3 regions of the Paraburkholderia sp. 22099 genome follow, and region 1 is predicted to be linked to each of the others. Evidence: predicted binding sites of a transcription regulator. Region 1 holds the regulator's gene; each other region holds the start of a gene.
The links. Region 1 encodes FNR, which switches genes on or off when oxygen is low (the NO sensors DNR and NnrR bind a similar motif). Its sites were predicted from a motif close to TTGATNNNNATCAA; they were not measured.
Positions count from the first base shown of each region.

Region 2: a site for FNR is predicted at 3,009-3,022, ahead of ACTJLC_RS00610 (type IV pili methyl-accepting chemotaxis transducer N-terminal domain-containing protein). Genes of this name have one in related genera too.
Region 3: a site for FNR is predicted at 2,271-2,284, ahead of hemN (oxygen-independent coproporphyrinogen III oxidase). Genes of this name have one in related genera too.

Region 1 is NZ_JBQEPU010000028.1:67,701-71,972, reverse strand. It holds gene ACTJLC_RS23985 (PAS domain-containing sensor histidine kinase) at 1-674, shown strand, start outside; gene ACTJLC_RS23980 (response regulator transcription factor) at 671-1,318, shown strand; gene ACTJLC_RS23975 (response regulator) at 1,578-2,009, shown strand; gene fnr (fumarate/nitrate reduction transcriptional regulator Fnr) at 2,002-2,790, shown strand; partial or broken gene ACTJLC_RS23965 (zinc-dependent alcohol dehydrogenase family protein) at 2,875-3,860, opposite strand; gene ACTJLC_RS23960 (DUF1488 domain-containing protein) at 3,939-4,214, opposite strand.
Region 2 is NZ_JBQEPU010000001.1:145,792-150,063, forward strand. It holds gene narH (nitrate reductase subunit beta) at 1-160, shown strand, start outside; gene narJ (nitrate reductase molybdenum cofactor assembly chaperone) at 164-898, shown strand; gene narI (respiratory nitrate reductase subunit gamma) at 895-1,623, shown strand; gene ACTJLC_RS00600 (peptidylprolyl isomerase) at 1,643-2,422, shown strand; gene ACTJLC_RS00605 (SirB2 family protein) at 2,495-2,896, shown strand; gene ACTJLC_RS00610 (type IV pili methyl-accepting chemotaxis transducer N-terminal domain-containing protein) at 3,116-4,272, shown strand, end outside.
Region 3 is NZ_JBQEPU010000001.1:152,593-156,864, forward strand. It holds gene ACTJLC_RS00620 (NnrS family protein) at 1-273, shown strand, start outside; gene ACTJLC_RS00625 (hypothetical protein) at 478-681, shown strand; gene hemN (oxygen-independent coproporphyrinogen III oxidase) at 742-2,151, opposite strand; gene ACTJLC_RS00635 (DUF488 domain-containing protein) at 2,427-2,822, opposite strand; gene ACTJLC_RS00640 (uracil-DNA glycosylase family protein) at 2,877-3,476, opposite strand; tRNA gene ACTJLC_RS00645 (tRNA-Val) at 3,840-3,915, opposite strand; gene ACTJLC_RS00650 (HU family DNA-binding protein) at 3,978-4,250, opposite strand.

The DNA of each region.
Region 1 (4,272 bases):
AGCTGCGCGAACTGTCGGCCAATTTGCAGAACATCCGCGAAGACGAGAAAACGCGCATCGCGCGCGAACTGCACGACGATCTCGGCCAGCAACTCACCGCGCTGAAAATGGACATCTCGTCGGTCGAACAGGCGCTGGATGCGTCGGCGAGCGCACCGGTGCGTGAACAACTGCAAGGCATGCGCCGGCTGATCGACATGACGGTGGCCTCGGTGCGGCGCATCGCCGCCGATCTGCGGCCGGTCATGCTCGACGACCTCGGGCTGATTCCCGCGATCGAATGGCTCGCGAACGACTTCACCAACCGCTACGGCATCGACGTGGAGCGCGACATCGAAACCGGCGACGCGCGCTTCACGCCGGCGGGCGCCACCGCGCTGTTCCGCATCGTGCAGGAAGCGCTCACCAATGTCGCGCGCCATGCCGACGCCACACTGGTCACGCTGAGCCTGCGCGCGGCGGAACAGACCTTCGTGCTGCGCATCGCCGACAACGGCCAGGGCGCGCAGCAGGCAGCCGAGCCGGCCGGCAAGTCGTTCGGCTTGCTCGGCGTGCGCGAACGCGCGCACATGCTCGGCGGCGCGGTCGACATTCATACCGCGCAAGGCGAAGGCTTCGTGCTGACCGTCACCATTCCGGCGGAAACCGTGCAAATGCAGGAGATGCAAACATGACCCGCGTCCTGATCGCCGACGACCATGCGCTGGTGCGCGACGGTCTGCGCCATATCCTGCAGGGCGCAAGCGGCTTCGAAGTGGTCGGCGAAGCGAACGACAGCCCGAGCACCGTCGCGCTGATCCGCGAGCGGGCCGCCGACGTGCTGGTGCTCGATCTGTCCATGCCCGGCCGCAACGGCGTCGAGTTGATCAAGCAGATCAAGGAGGAAAAGCCGACGCTGCGCATTCTCGTGCTGACCATGCACGCCGAGCAGCAATACGCGGTGCGCGCGTTCAAGGCCGGCGCGTCCGGTTATCTGACGAAAGAAAGCGCGAGCGCCGAGCTGGTGGCCGCCGTGACCAAGGTCGCCGCGGGCGGTGTCTACGTGAGCCTCGCGATGGCCGAGCGGTTCGCGCAGAGCCTGAACGAACCCACCGATCTGCTGCCGCATCAGCGTCTGTCCGATCGGGAATTCGACGTATTGAAGCGCATCGCCACCGGTCAGACGATCACCGAGATCGCGGCCGAACTGTGTGTGAGCGCCAAGACCGTGAGCACGTACAAGACGCGCATCCTCGAGAAAATGCAGATGCCGCACGATGCGGCGCTGGTGCGCTATGCGATGCGTCACAAGCTGGTCAGCGACGAGGACGACATCTGAACGCCCGCGCGGCTCGCATCGGCTTGCGGGTCACGACGCGCACGGACCCCGCCGCCGCGCGTTCCCGCTCTAACCTGCCGCGCCAGCCGCCCATTGCGCCCATTGCGCCCATTGCGCACTCCGTCCACTTAGCGCACTCGTCGATCCCCGCTCCACTCCACCCGCTGTAGGAAACGCCCTACAGCGCCTCCCTCTCGCCTACTCGAAGTTCATTCGACGCCGATTTCATTTAGATACGGCGCGACCGATACTTCGAGCCATGAACTCAAGCACTGACCACCCCGCCCTGCGCGTCTTTCTCGTCGACGATGCAGCATTGGTGCGGCACCGTATCGCCGCGCTGTTCGGCGCGCTCGACGGCGTCGAGATCGTCGGCGAAGCCGAGGAGCCCGGCGCGGCATTCGCGGGCATCGCCGCCGGCGCGGTCGATCTGGTCGTGACGGAACTGCATCTGAACGGCGGCACCGGCATGGAGTTGCTCGCTTTGCTTGCCCAACGCATGCCGCATGTGATCGTCATGGTGCTGACGAACCGTTCAGGCGCCTGGTTCCGGCGCGCATGCCTCGCGAGCGGCGCTCACTACTTTTTCGACAAGACCAGCGAATTCAATCTAGCGCGCAACGCGATCCAGCGGATCGCCGGCGAACATCGCGCGCGCACCCTTCCTCAACCTGGAGCACATCATGTCTGACGTTGCCGTCTATTCCGTCACGTCGCCCTCGCTTAAGACCCGGCAAGCCTCGCCCGCTCCCGCAGCCGAGCCGGCAACCGCGCGGGCGCCGCGCAACGACGCGGTACGTTGCACGGCCTGCTCGATGCGCTCCATCTGCATGCCGCAAGGGCTGACATCCGAGGAATTGCAACGGATGGAATCGCTCATCTGCCCGTCGCGGACCATCAAGCAGGGCGAGACCATCTACCGCGCGAACGATTCGTTTCAGAGCATCTATGCGGTGCGCGCCGGCTCGTTCAAGACGGTCGTCATGCATCGCGACGGCCGCGAGCAGGTGACCGGTTTTCATCTCGCCGGCGACTCGCTGGGGCTGGACGGAGTGTGCTCCGGCCACCATAGTTGCGACGCCGTGGCGCTCGAGGACAGCAAGGTCTGCATCATCCCGTTCCATCTGCTCGAAGCCATGTGCCGCGAGGTCAAGGCCGTCCAGCAGCACCTGCACCGGATGATGGGCGGCGAGATCGTGCGCGAGTCGTCACAGATGCTGTTGCTCGGCACCATGTCCGCCGATCAGCGGGTGGCGACGTTCCTGCTGAATATGTCGGACCGCCTGCGGCTGCGCGGGTATTCGCCGGCGGAATTTCATCTGCGCATGACACGCGAGGAAATCGGCAGCTACCTGGGCATCAAGCTCGAAACGGTGAGCCGGATGCTCTCCAAGTTCCAGCGCGACGGACTGGTCGACATACGCGGCAAGGATATCCGGATCGTGGATCACGCGGGCCTCGTGCGGGTGTGATTCCGGGTTTGATCCGCGGTGCGGTTCTCGCCCGAACGCACCGCAAAACGCGGGGCGACGCGGACCGCGCCCGAACCGCTCACGCTAGCGAATGCTGAGCACGGCCGCGCCCGTCAGTCTGCCGTCACGCAGGTCGCTCAGCGCGCGGTTGGCATCCGTCAGCGGATACGTCGTCGTTTCGATCGCGAGGCGCGTCTCGTCCGCGATGCGCATGAAGGCGAGCCCGTCGTCGCGGGTCAGATTGGCGACCGACACCACGCGCCGCTCGCCCCATAGGAACGCGTACGGGAACGACGGAATGTCGCTCATGTGAATTCCGCCGCACACCACCACACCGCCTTTCGCCACCGCTTGCAGAGCTTGCGGAACGAGCGCGCCGACCGGCGCGAACAGCAACGCGGCATCCAGTTCGTCGGGCGGCGTCTCATCGCTGCCGCCCGCCCAGGCCGCGCCGAGACGCAGCGCGAGTTGCCGGGCCGCATCGTCGCCCGGACGCGTCAACGCGTACACCGTGCGCTGCTGATGACGCGCGACCTGCGCGACGATATGCGCCGCCGCGCCGAAACGTAGATGCCGATCCGCCGCGCGTCGCCCGCCATGCTCAAGGTGCGATAGCCGATCAGGCCGGCGCACAGCAGCGGCGCCGCCTCGATATCCGTGTAGTGCTCCGGCAGATGAAAGCAGTAGCGGCTGTCGGCGACGGTGCGCTCGGCGTAACCGCCGTCGATCGTATAACCGGTGAAGCCGGCCTCGTCGCAGAGATTTTCCCGCGCCGACAGGCAGTAGCGGCAATGCCCGCAGGTGCGGCCCACCCACGGCACCCCCACCCGGTCGCCGACGGCGAAGCCCGTCACGCCCGCGCCGAGTTCGGCCACCGTGCCGACGATTTCATGGCCCGGAATCACGGGCTGTTTCGGGTGCTCCAACTCATGGTCGATCAGATGGAGATCGGTGCGGCACACGCCGCAGGTATGCACATCGATCAGGATCTGCCCAGGGCCTGGCGTCGGATCAGGCATATCCCGCTCACGCAGCGACGACGCGCTGCCGTCGAATACCATCGCACGCATCAGGGTCTCCTCGAAGGTGGCGGCCGGCGCATCCGAACGCATTGAAACAGGCCGCACGCCCGGCCGCCTCACGCGAAGTCAGTCGCAAAAGCGGAAATACCCGCTGTGCATGAGCACCGGCTTGGCGCCGATTTCGTTCAGCAGTTGCCTTGCCGCGTGTTCGATCGGATGCCGGTTCGAGTCGAATGCGGCGATCAGATCGTCCTCACGCAGCGACGCGGCGCCAAAATGATCCTCGAGCGCTTCCGCGGTGATCGCGCACTGCACGCGCACGCCATCCACCTCGGCCGGAAACGCGACGACGAGATCGCGCGCGCAATATTCCGGACGTTCCTCGGGAAAATGAATCTTCATCATCACCACCTGGTTCCTTGCGCAGGATGCGAGGCTTAAGCGGCGTCTCCGCCCACCC
Region 2 (4,272 bases), on a different contig from region 1:
CGTGATTCCGACCACGCACCGCGAGTATGCGGAGAACGCCTTCAACGTGCGCGGCGGTTGCGGGTTCAGCTTCGGCAACGGCTGCTCCGATGGCGTGACGGAAACGAGCCTGTTCGGCAGCGAGAAGAAGCGCACCATTCCCATCAAGGCCGAGGTCTGAACGATGTCCACTCAAGCCCTTCATTCCGCCGCGCATGCCACGACGCTACGCGTGCTCGCGCATCTGCTCGACTATCCCGACGCGGCGCTGCGTGAACATCTACCCGACCTGCGCGCGGCCTTGCACGGACAGCGCACGCTGAGTGCCGCGCGGCTCGCCGAACTCGATGCGTTGATCGATCAGCTTCTGCACGCCACGGGCTTCGACGCCGAGGCCGCCTACGTCGACCTCTTCGACCGGGGACGCGGCACCGCGCTGCACCTGTTCGAGCACGTTCACGGCGATTCGCGCGACCGCGGCCCGGCGATGATCGATCTGCTCAAGACCTATGAGGAAGCGGGACTCTATCTCGCCTCCGGCGAACTGCCGGACCACCTGACCGTGGTGCTGGAATACGCGTCGACGCAACCGCCGCTAGCGGCCGCCGATTTTCTGCGGGAGATCGCGCACATCCTGCGCAGCATCTTCAGCGCGTTGACGAGGCGCGAGAGCGCCTACGCCTGCGTGCTGGCCGCGCTGCTCGATCTGGCCGGCGAACCGACGAAGCTCGTCGAGGTGGCCGCCGAGCCCTTGCTCGATGAGACGTGGAGCGAGCCCGCCGCCTTTGGCGGCTGTTCATCCGAGGGGCAACGCAGTCCCGGCGAATCGCAACCCGTGCGTATCGTCAGAACGCCACGCCAGCCGGAACATGGTCAACCCGGTCAACCCGGTCAATCCGCGCATGGAGCGTCCACATGAATATCGCCGCGCACACCTTCTTCTTCAGCGTCTATCCGTACATTTGCCTCGCCGTGTTCCTGCTGGGCAGTCTCGCGCGCTTCGACCGCGATCAGTACACGTGGAAGAGCGATTCGTCGCAGCTTCTGCGCGCGGGCCAATTGCGCTGGGGAAGCAACCTGTTTCACATCGGCATCCTGTTCCTGCTGTTCGGGCACACGGTGGGCCTGCTGACGCCGCATTTCCTCTACGAGCCGTTCATCAGCGCGCAGCACAAGCAACTGCTGGCGATCATTTCGGGCGGGACGGCCGGCCTCATCTGCTTCGCCGGTCTGAGCGTGCTGCTGCACCGGCGCATCTTCGATCCGCGCATCCGTCTCACGAGCCGGCGGACCGATCTGGCGATTCTCGTGATTCTCTGGGTGCAACTCTGCCTCGGCCTGCTCACGCTGCCCTACTCGTTCGCCGACCGGGGCGATGCGCATACCATGCTGGCGCTCGCCGACTGGGCGCAGCGCATCGTGACGTTCCGCCCCGACGCAAGCGGCCTGCTCGCGGTCGAGTGGCCGTTCAAGGTGCATATCGTGCTCGGCATGACGATCTTCCTGCTGTTCCCGTTCAGCCGGCTGGTCCATGTGTGGAGCGGCTTCGCATCGGTCGCGTACCTGGTGCGCCCTTATCAACTGGTGCGCTCGCGGCGCCTGAACGTGCCGGCCGGTCATCAACAGCCGCGTCGCCGAATCTGACTCGCAGGAGGATCGAAACATGCAAGAGAATCTGTCCGCCGTCGCAACCGTCAATGGGATTGCGCTGCATGGCGGTGGCGACATGCTGTCCGCCGAGGATTTACGCCAGCGTGCGTGCATCGAACTGCTGCGCCAGTCCGCCATCGAGGCAGGTCTGCTCGCCGCGGACGACCCGCTGCCCACCGACGGCGCCATCAGCGTCGCCGCCTCCGAGGCGATCGACGCCTTGCTGGAGCGCGCATTGCAATTGCCTGAACCGACCGAGGACGCCTGCCGCCGCTACCATGCCGCGCATCGAAACCGCTACGCCGTCGGCGAGCGGGTGCGTGCGCGTCATGTGTTGTTCGCCGTCACGCCCGGCGTCGATATCGGCGCGCTGCGCAAGCGCGCCGAAGCGTGCCTGCTGGATCTGCGCTGCGACGATGCGGCAGCCGACGACCGCTTCGCCCGCGTGGCGCGGGATCTGTCGAACTGTCCGAGCGGCGGCGCGGGCGGAGACCTCGGATGGCTGCGCGCCGACGAATGCGCGCCCGAGTTCGCCAAAGCACTGTTCGGCCGACCGGACATCGGCGTATTGCCGCAACTCGTGCACAGCCGCTTCGGCCTGCACGTGGTCGAGGTCATGGAGCGGGACGCCGGCGCCGTGCCCGCCTTCGAGGCGGTGCGCGAGGCGGTCGCGCAGGCGCTGCGCCAGCAGACCTTCGCCACGGCGCTGCGCCAGTACGTCAGCGTGCTCGCGGGCCGGGCCGCTATCGCGGGCGTGGACCTCGATGCCGCGGCCACGCCCCTCGTCCAGTAGTCTTTTCAGTATCCGTCCGGCTGTCGCGGCTGTCGCGGTTGTGCCGGCTCTGCATTTCGCCGGAGGAGCGGCATGCCGTTGATCGACATCTATCCGCTGCTTAAATTCAGCCATGTCTCGCTGGTGGGTTGCAGCGGCGCGTTTTTCGCGGTGCGCGGCGCGGCCGTGCTGACGGGCCGGGGCTGGCCGATGCGCAGTCACTGGCGAATCCTCAGCTATGTCATCGACTCGCTGTTGCTGGCCGCGGGCGTCACGCTGTGGCTCATGCTGCGCCTGAACCCCGCGCGCGACGTGTGGCTAGGCGCGAAGCTTCTGCTGCTCCTGCTATACATCGTGGCCGGTTCGCTCGCCGTCAAGCGCGGACACACGATGGTCGTGCGCGGCGCCTTCTACGGAGGCGCGATCAGCCTGTACCTGCTGATCGCGTCGATTGCGCTCACGCACGATCCGCTCGGTTTGCTGGGGCGCTGGTAGTCGTGATTTCCTTTCCGGTTCTCCGCGCATCGCCCGGCGCGGGGTTTCGCAAAAGCATCGACGAAGGCGGCGCGGCGTCTCGCCATACCGGAACCGTGGAACACGCTTCGAATTGATCTGGATCAGTTCTTTCAGGTGCACCGCCGGTGACTATATCGCCTAAGCTTTCGGGCGCTGGGCGAGCCCGTTTCAACCGTCTGGAGCGATCCAGGAACCCACATGAGCAGATTCCGGACACTCGCCGCCAAGCTCGGCATCATCGGCGGCACGCTGCTGCTGGTGGCGTTCGCTTCCATCGGCTACACGCTCTGGGCAAGCTGGCAACTGGAGGGCGGCGCGGCCGCCGTCAACGAAGCGGGCCGCATGCGCATGCAAACGTGGCGGCTCGCGCAGACGCTTGCGCGTGGCGACACGCTGTTGGCGAAGACGCAGGTCGACCAGTTCGAGCAAAGCGTCGCCCTGTTGCGCGACGGCGATCCATCGCGGCCCTTGCTCGTGCCGCGCGATGCGGGCTCGACGGCCGCCTTCGCCGACGTGCAGCGCACCTGGCAAATAGTACGGGCGGCATGGACCGCCTCGCCCGCGCCGGACCCGAGCGAGGCCGCGAAGCAGGCCGAGGCCTTTGTCGGACACATCGACGTGCTCGTCTCCGCGATCGAAGTGCGCCTCGCCTATCTGACCACCATCCTGAACCTGCTGCAGGTTCTCATGATCGGCCTGACCATCGCCAGTGCGGTAACGCTGCTCTACTCGGCGTATCTGTTCGTCTTCAATCCGCTTGAGCGGCTCAGATCCGGCCTCACGCGCGTGCGCGAGGGCGATCTGTCGGCGCGGATCGCGGTGGAGTCGAGCGACGAGTTCGGCGCCGTCTCGGAAGGCTTCAACCAGATGACGGAAACCTTGCAGGAGCTCTACCAGAATCTCGAAGTCAAGGTCGAGGAGAAGACGGTGCGGCTCGCCGCACAGCATGCGCGATTGACCGCGCTGTACGAAGCGAGCGCGTTCGCGGCGCACGCCTCGACGCTCGATGAACTGGCCGATGGTTTCGCGAGGCAGGTGAGACGCGCCGCGAAGGCGGATGCATCGGCGATTCGCTGGTCCGACGAAGCGAACTTGCGCTATCTGCTGGTGGCGTCGGACGGCCTGCCCCGCCACGTGATCGACCGCGAACAGTGTATTCCGACGGGCGATTGCCATTGCGGCCAGGCCGTGGCCCACGCGGACACGCGCGTGATCCCTATCCGGCTGGACGGTACGGGACTGCTGCGCGACTGCGGACAAGCGGGCTTCACGACCGTCATCAGCGTTCCGGTGCAACTGCAGGACCGCATGATCGGCGAGATGGATCTGTTCTACCGCGCCCCCACCGCGCTCAG
Region 3 (4,272 bases), on a different contig from region 1:
GGGGCCATGGGATGCGCGATCATCGCGATGATCACGCGCACGGCGCTCGGTCATACAGGGCGCATGCTCGTCGCGGGCCGCGCGGAGATCGCGAGCTACTGGCTGATGATCGCGGCCGCCCTTCTGCGTGTCTTTGGGCCGTGGTTAGCCAATAGTGCAACGGCCGCGTGGGTCGACGCAGCAGGCGTGTGCTGGGCCGCGGCGCTGGTCGTTTACCTGCTCAAATACGTGCCTTATCTGACTTCGCCACGTGTGGATGGAAAGCCCGGTTGACATGCGTCCTCCGGCCATTGGCATGCGACAAAATGCACATCGATCATCGGATCGAAACAACTACTATGAATATACGTTTATTGAAGCCGATGATCCCGGTTTCGGCCGGGTTCCAGTGGCGCTCGTCGACGGCGTGCCGATGCGCGCAGTCGAACACTGCCACGTTCGGCTTCAATGAGATTCCTTGTCTTCGAGGAGAAGCCCATGCTCAGTCCGCATGAAGTTGCCGCGCTCATCCTGGTCGGGAGCGCAACCGATCACCATGACCTGAGTCACGCCGACCTCGAAGTACTACTCGAACGCCGGCTCGCCACGTTCGAACAGATCGCGCCGAACACGAGGCGCGTTCACTTGACCGAACATGGGCAAGCGATCCTGCAAGCGGTGGCGCGGTATGGACTCCATTGATCCGGATGGTTTGGCTCCCTACGGAGATCGATCCTGACAATGTCGCTCGATGCTGGTTCTCTAGATCAGCTTCGAATAGGATGACGCGGTCGGCTGGCCGAGATACCGGTCAAACACCATTCCAATGGCGCGCACGAACAGACGTCCTTTTGCCGTAACCGAGATTCCATGCGCATCCGTTTTCAACAGTCCGGCTTCCTCGTAGGGTTGCAGCCTCGCCAGTTCATGCGAAAAATACTGGGCAAAATCGATTCCGTGAACCCGATTGATCCGGTCGAAGTCTAGCGGCATGCTGCACATCAGCGTCATGATGACTTCCCGGCGCAGAAGATCGTCGGCGCTCAGCGCTCGTCCTTTTTCAACGGGCAATCGCCCTTCTTCCAGATGCTGATAGTACGTTTGCAGGGAGCGCGTCGACTGGCTGTAGGAACTGCCGACCTTCCCGATAGCGGATACGCCAAAACCAATCAGATCGCATTCCGCCCTGGTGGTATAGCCCTGGAAATTGCGATGCAAGCTTTTGTTTTGTAGCGCGCGACTCAGTTCGTCTTCCGGCTTTGCAAAATGATCGAGGCCGATGTAAACATATCCGGCCTCGAGGAGCCGTCGCGTGGACAGGGCGAATATGCCCAAACGCTCTTCCGCCGAGGGCAACTCGCTATCGACTATCAGCCGTTGCGCCTTGAACCGTTGTGGCAGGTGCGCATAGTTGTACAGCGCGATACGGTCCGGCGACAAACGAATGATGTGGTCGAGCGTGCTATTGAAACTCGCAAGCGACTGTCGCGGCAGGCCATAGATGAGATCGACATTCACCGACTGGAAGCCCGCATCGCGGCTTGCGGCCAGCGCCTTCTCCACCATGCCGAGCGGCTGGATGCGATTCACCGCCTGCTGGACCGCAGGATCGAAATCCTGCACGCCGAAGCTCGTGCGGTTGAATCCCAGAGCGGCCAATGCGGACAGCGTGGCGCCATCCACGGTGCGGGGGTCGATTTCCACACCGAGTTCGGCCTCCGGTGCGAAATCGAAATGGCCTCGCAGCATATCCATTAGCTGCGCGAGTTCCGCGAGACTGAAAAACGTCGGTGTACCTCCACCTAGATGCAATTGCTGCGTGCGGCGGTCGCGGCCCAGATGCGGCACGACCAGATCCATCTCCCGGCCGAGATAGCGCAGATATTCCGCCGCCCTGCCGTGGTCGCGGGTGATGATCTTGTTGCAGGCGCAGAAGTAACACAGCGACTCGCAAAACGGCAGGTGCACGTAGATCGACAGCGGCGGATTGCTGGCGGCCTCGGCTCGTTCGCCCAGGTACGTTCGGTAGGACCGTTCGTCGAAATCGCTCGTGAACCGGTCAGCCGTCGGGTAGGACGTGTAACGCGGACCCAGATTGTCAAACCGGCGAATCAGCGTTTCGGAGATCTCGATGTCGAGGGCGGAGCCGGCATGGGGCAGCGGCGCGTTCACGGGAGCATTCCCCTCTCTGGAGGTTGTGGCATATCGATTCCTGTTGACGGGAACATATCCGCACATACGGCATGTGCGGCAATCGTTGCCTGATTGTCCGGTCTGGAATCTGGACAGCCTTGATTTATGTCAGCGAAGGGCGGTTCCGGCAACGCTGCTGCTCTACTCGTCGTCGCCGCTGTCGTGTGGAAGCGCGAGGCGGACGAAGATATAGAATTTTTCTACAGCTTGCGTGCAAGCGTGCCGCCCGCGCGTACGTGGTGGATCCGAAAGGTTTAGCGGTTTGATTCCGCCGCGAAATGCGCGAGGACGTCTCGCAGCACGATGGCCTGGTTATGCTCCTCGTCCTTCGCGCCGTACACGAGCGTAATGGGTTGTCCCTTCGCATCAGCCAGGAGCGACCGCATGCGTTCTCGAAGTTCTTCAGCATCGAGTTCGTGCCGATAGCGTTGCTGGAAGACTTCCCATCGCTCCGGCTTGTGTCCGAACCATTCGCACAAGGCGGCGCTTGGCGCGATGTCGCGCGCCCATTGGTCGAGCGCCAATCTCTCCTTGCTGCGGCCGCGAGGCCAGAGCCGATCCACGAGGACGCGATAGCCATCATCCTGCGTCGCCTCCTCATACGCCCTCTTGATGAAAATCCTCAACCCTTCGCGGTTCGAATGCGGCATTCCTTGCTCCGTTCGAATAGGTGTGTCCATACAGATTACCCGGCTCGTCTCAGATCATGTTCGTATGAGTTGCGCGATCCTCTCGTGCAACATCGGAAGCACTTCGCTTTCGAACCACGCATGCCGTTGAAACCACGGCTGGTTGCGTGGCGACGGGTGCGGTAGCGGAACGAAGGCCGGCGCGTATTCGCGCCATGCCCTGACCGTTTCAGTCAGCGAAGCCTTGCGGCGGGCGCCGAGAAAATGCCGTTGCGCATACTGGCCGATGAGCAAGGTCAATTGAATGTCCGGCAGTTTTCCCAGCAGACTGTCCAGCCAGAGTTGCGCACACTCGCGACGCGGCGGCTTGTCACCGCCGTTGCCCCGTCCCGGATAACAGAATCCCATCGGAATGATCGCGAAGCGCGACTCGTCGTGAAATGTGGCGGCGTCGATTCCGAGCCAGTTTCGAAGGCGGTCGCCGCTCGCGTCATCCCACGGAATGCCCGATGCGTGCACGCGCGCGCCCGGCGCCTGTCCGACGATCAGAATGCGCGCGTCGGCCCCGGCTCGCACGATCGGGCGAGGACCGAGCGGCAGGTGCGGCGCACATGCCCGGCAGGCACGCACGTCAGCCAGAAGCGAATCGAGCGAGGAACACGAGTCTTTGTTCATTGTGCGGCCACGTCATTTCCAGATTGGCGTGATGCATGGCGTTTGCCACGCGTATTGCAGTAGCATACGTCGCGCGATGCTGCGGACTGGAGACGCCCGGTCACACCCGCTGATGCCGGATCTGATCGCATATCGTCGAGCCCGCGGCCGTAAGTATTCGATATGGTCGATGCAACGATCATCATCGGGATCATTCATCGTGACGGGAATCGACTCCGCTATCGGCGTGGTCCGCGCCGGCATTCAACGGACCATCGCGAGATCCAGCGACGACAAAAAACCCGCGGAGCCAATAGCCACGCGGGTTTTAGAGTACTGCAGCGGATAGATCGCGACTTGGTCGGCGCGAATCGCGAAACGGTATGGTGGGTGCTGAGAGGCTCGAACTCCCGACCTACGCCTTGTAAGGGCGCCGCTCTACCAACTGAGCTAAGCACCCGCTTCGCTATTCATTACTTCCGTAGGCTGCCTGATTTTACAAAACCTCAAGCAGCGAGCCCGCTAGTTTAGCGCATCCTTCAGGGCTTTGCCAGGCCTAAATTTGGGAACCTTGGCTGCCTTTATCTTGATGGCGTCACCGGTGCGCGGATTGCGCCCTGTGCGCGCCGTACGCTTACCGACCGCGAAGGTGCCGAAACCGACCAACGTCACTGAACCGCCCTTCTTCAACGTACCTTTGACCCCACCGATCACCGCATCGAGCGCACGGCCTGCCGCAGCCTTCGAAATATCGGCCTGCTGTGCAATGTGATCGATCAATTCCGTTTTATTCATTCCAACCCCCGAGAATGTTCAT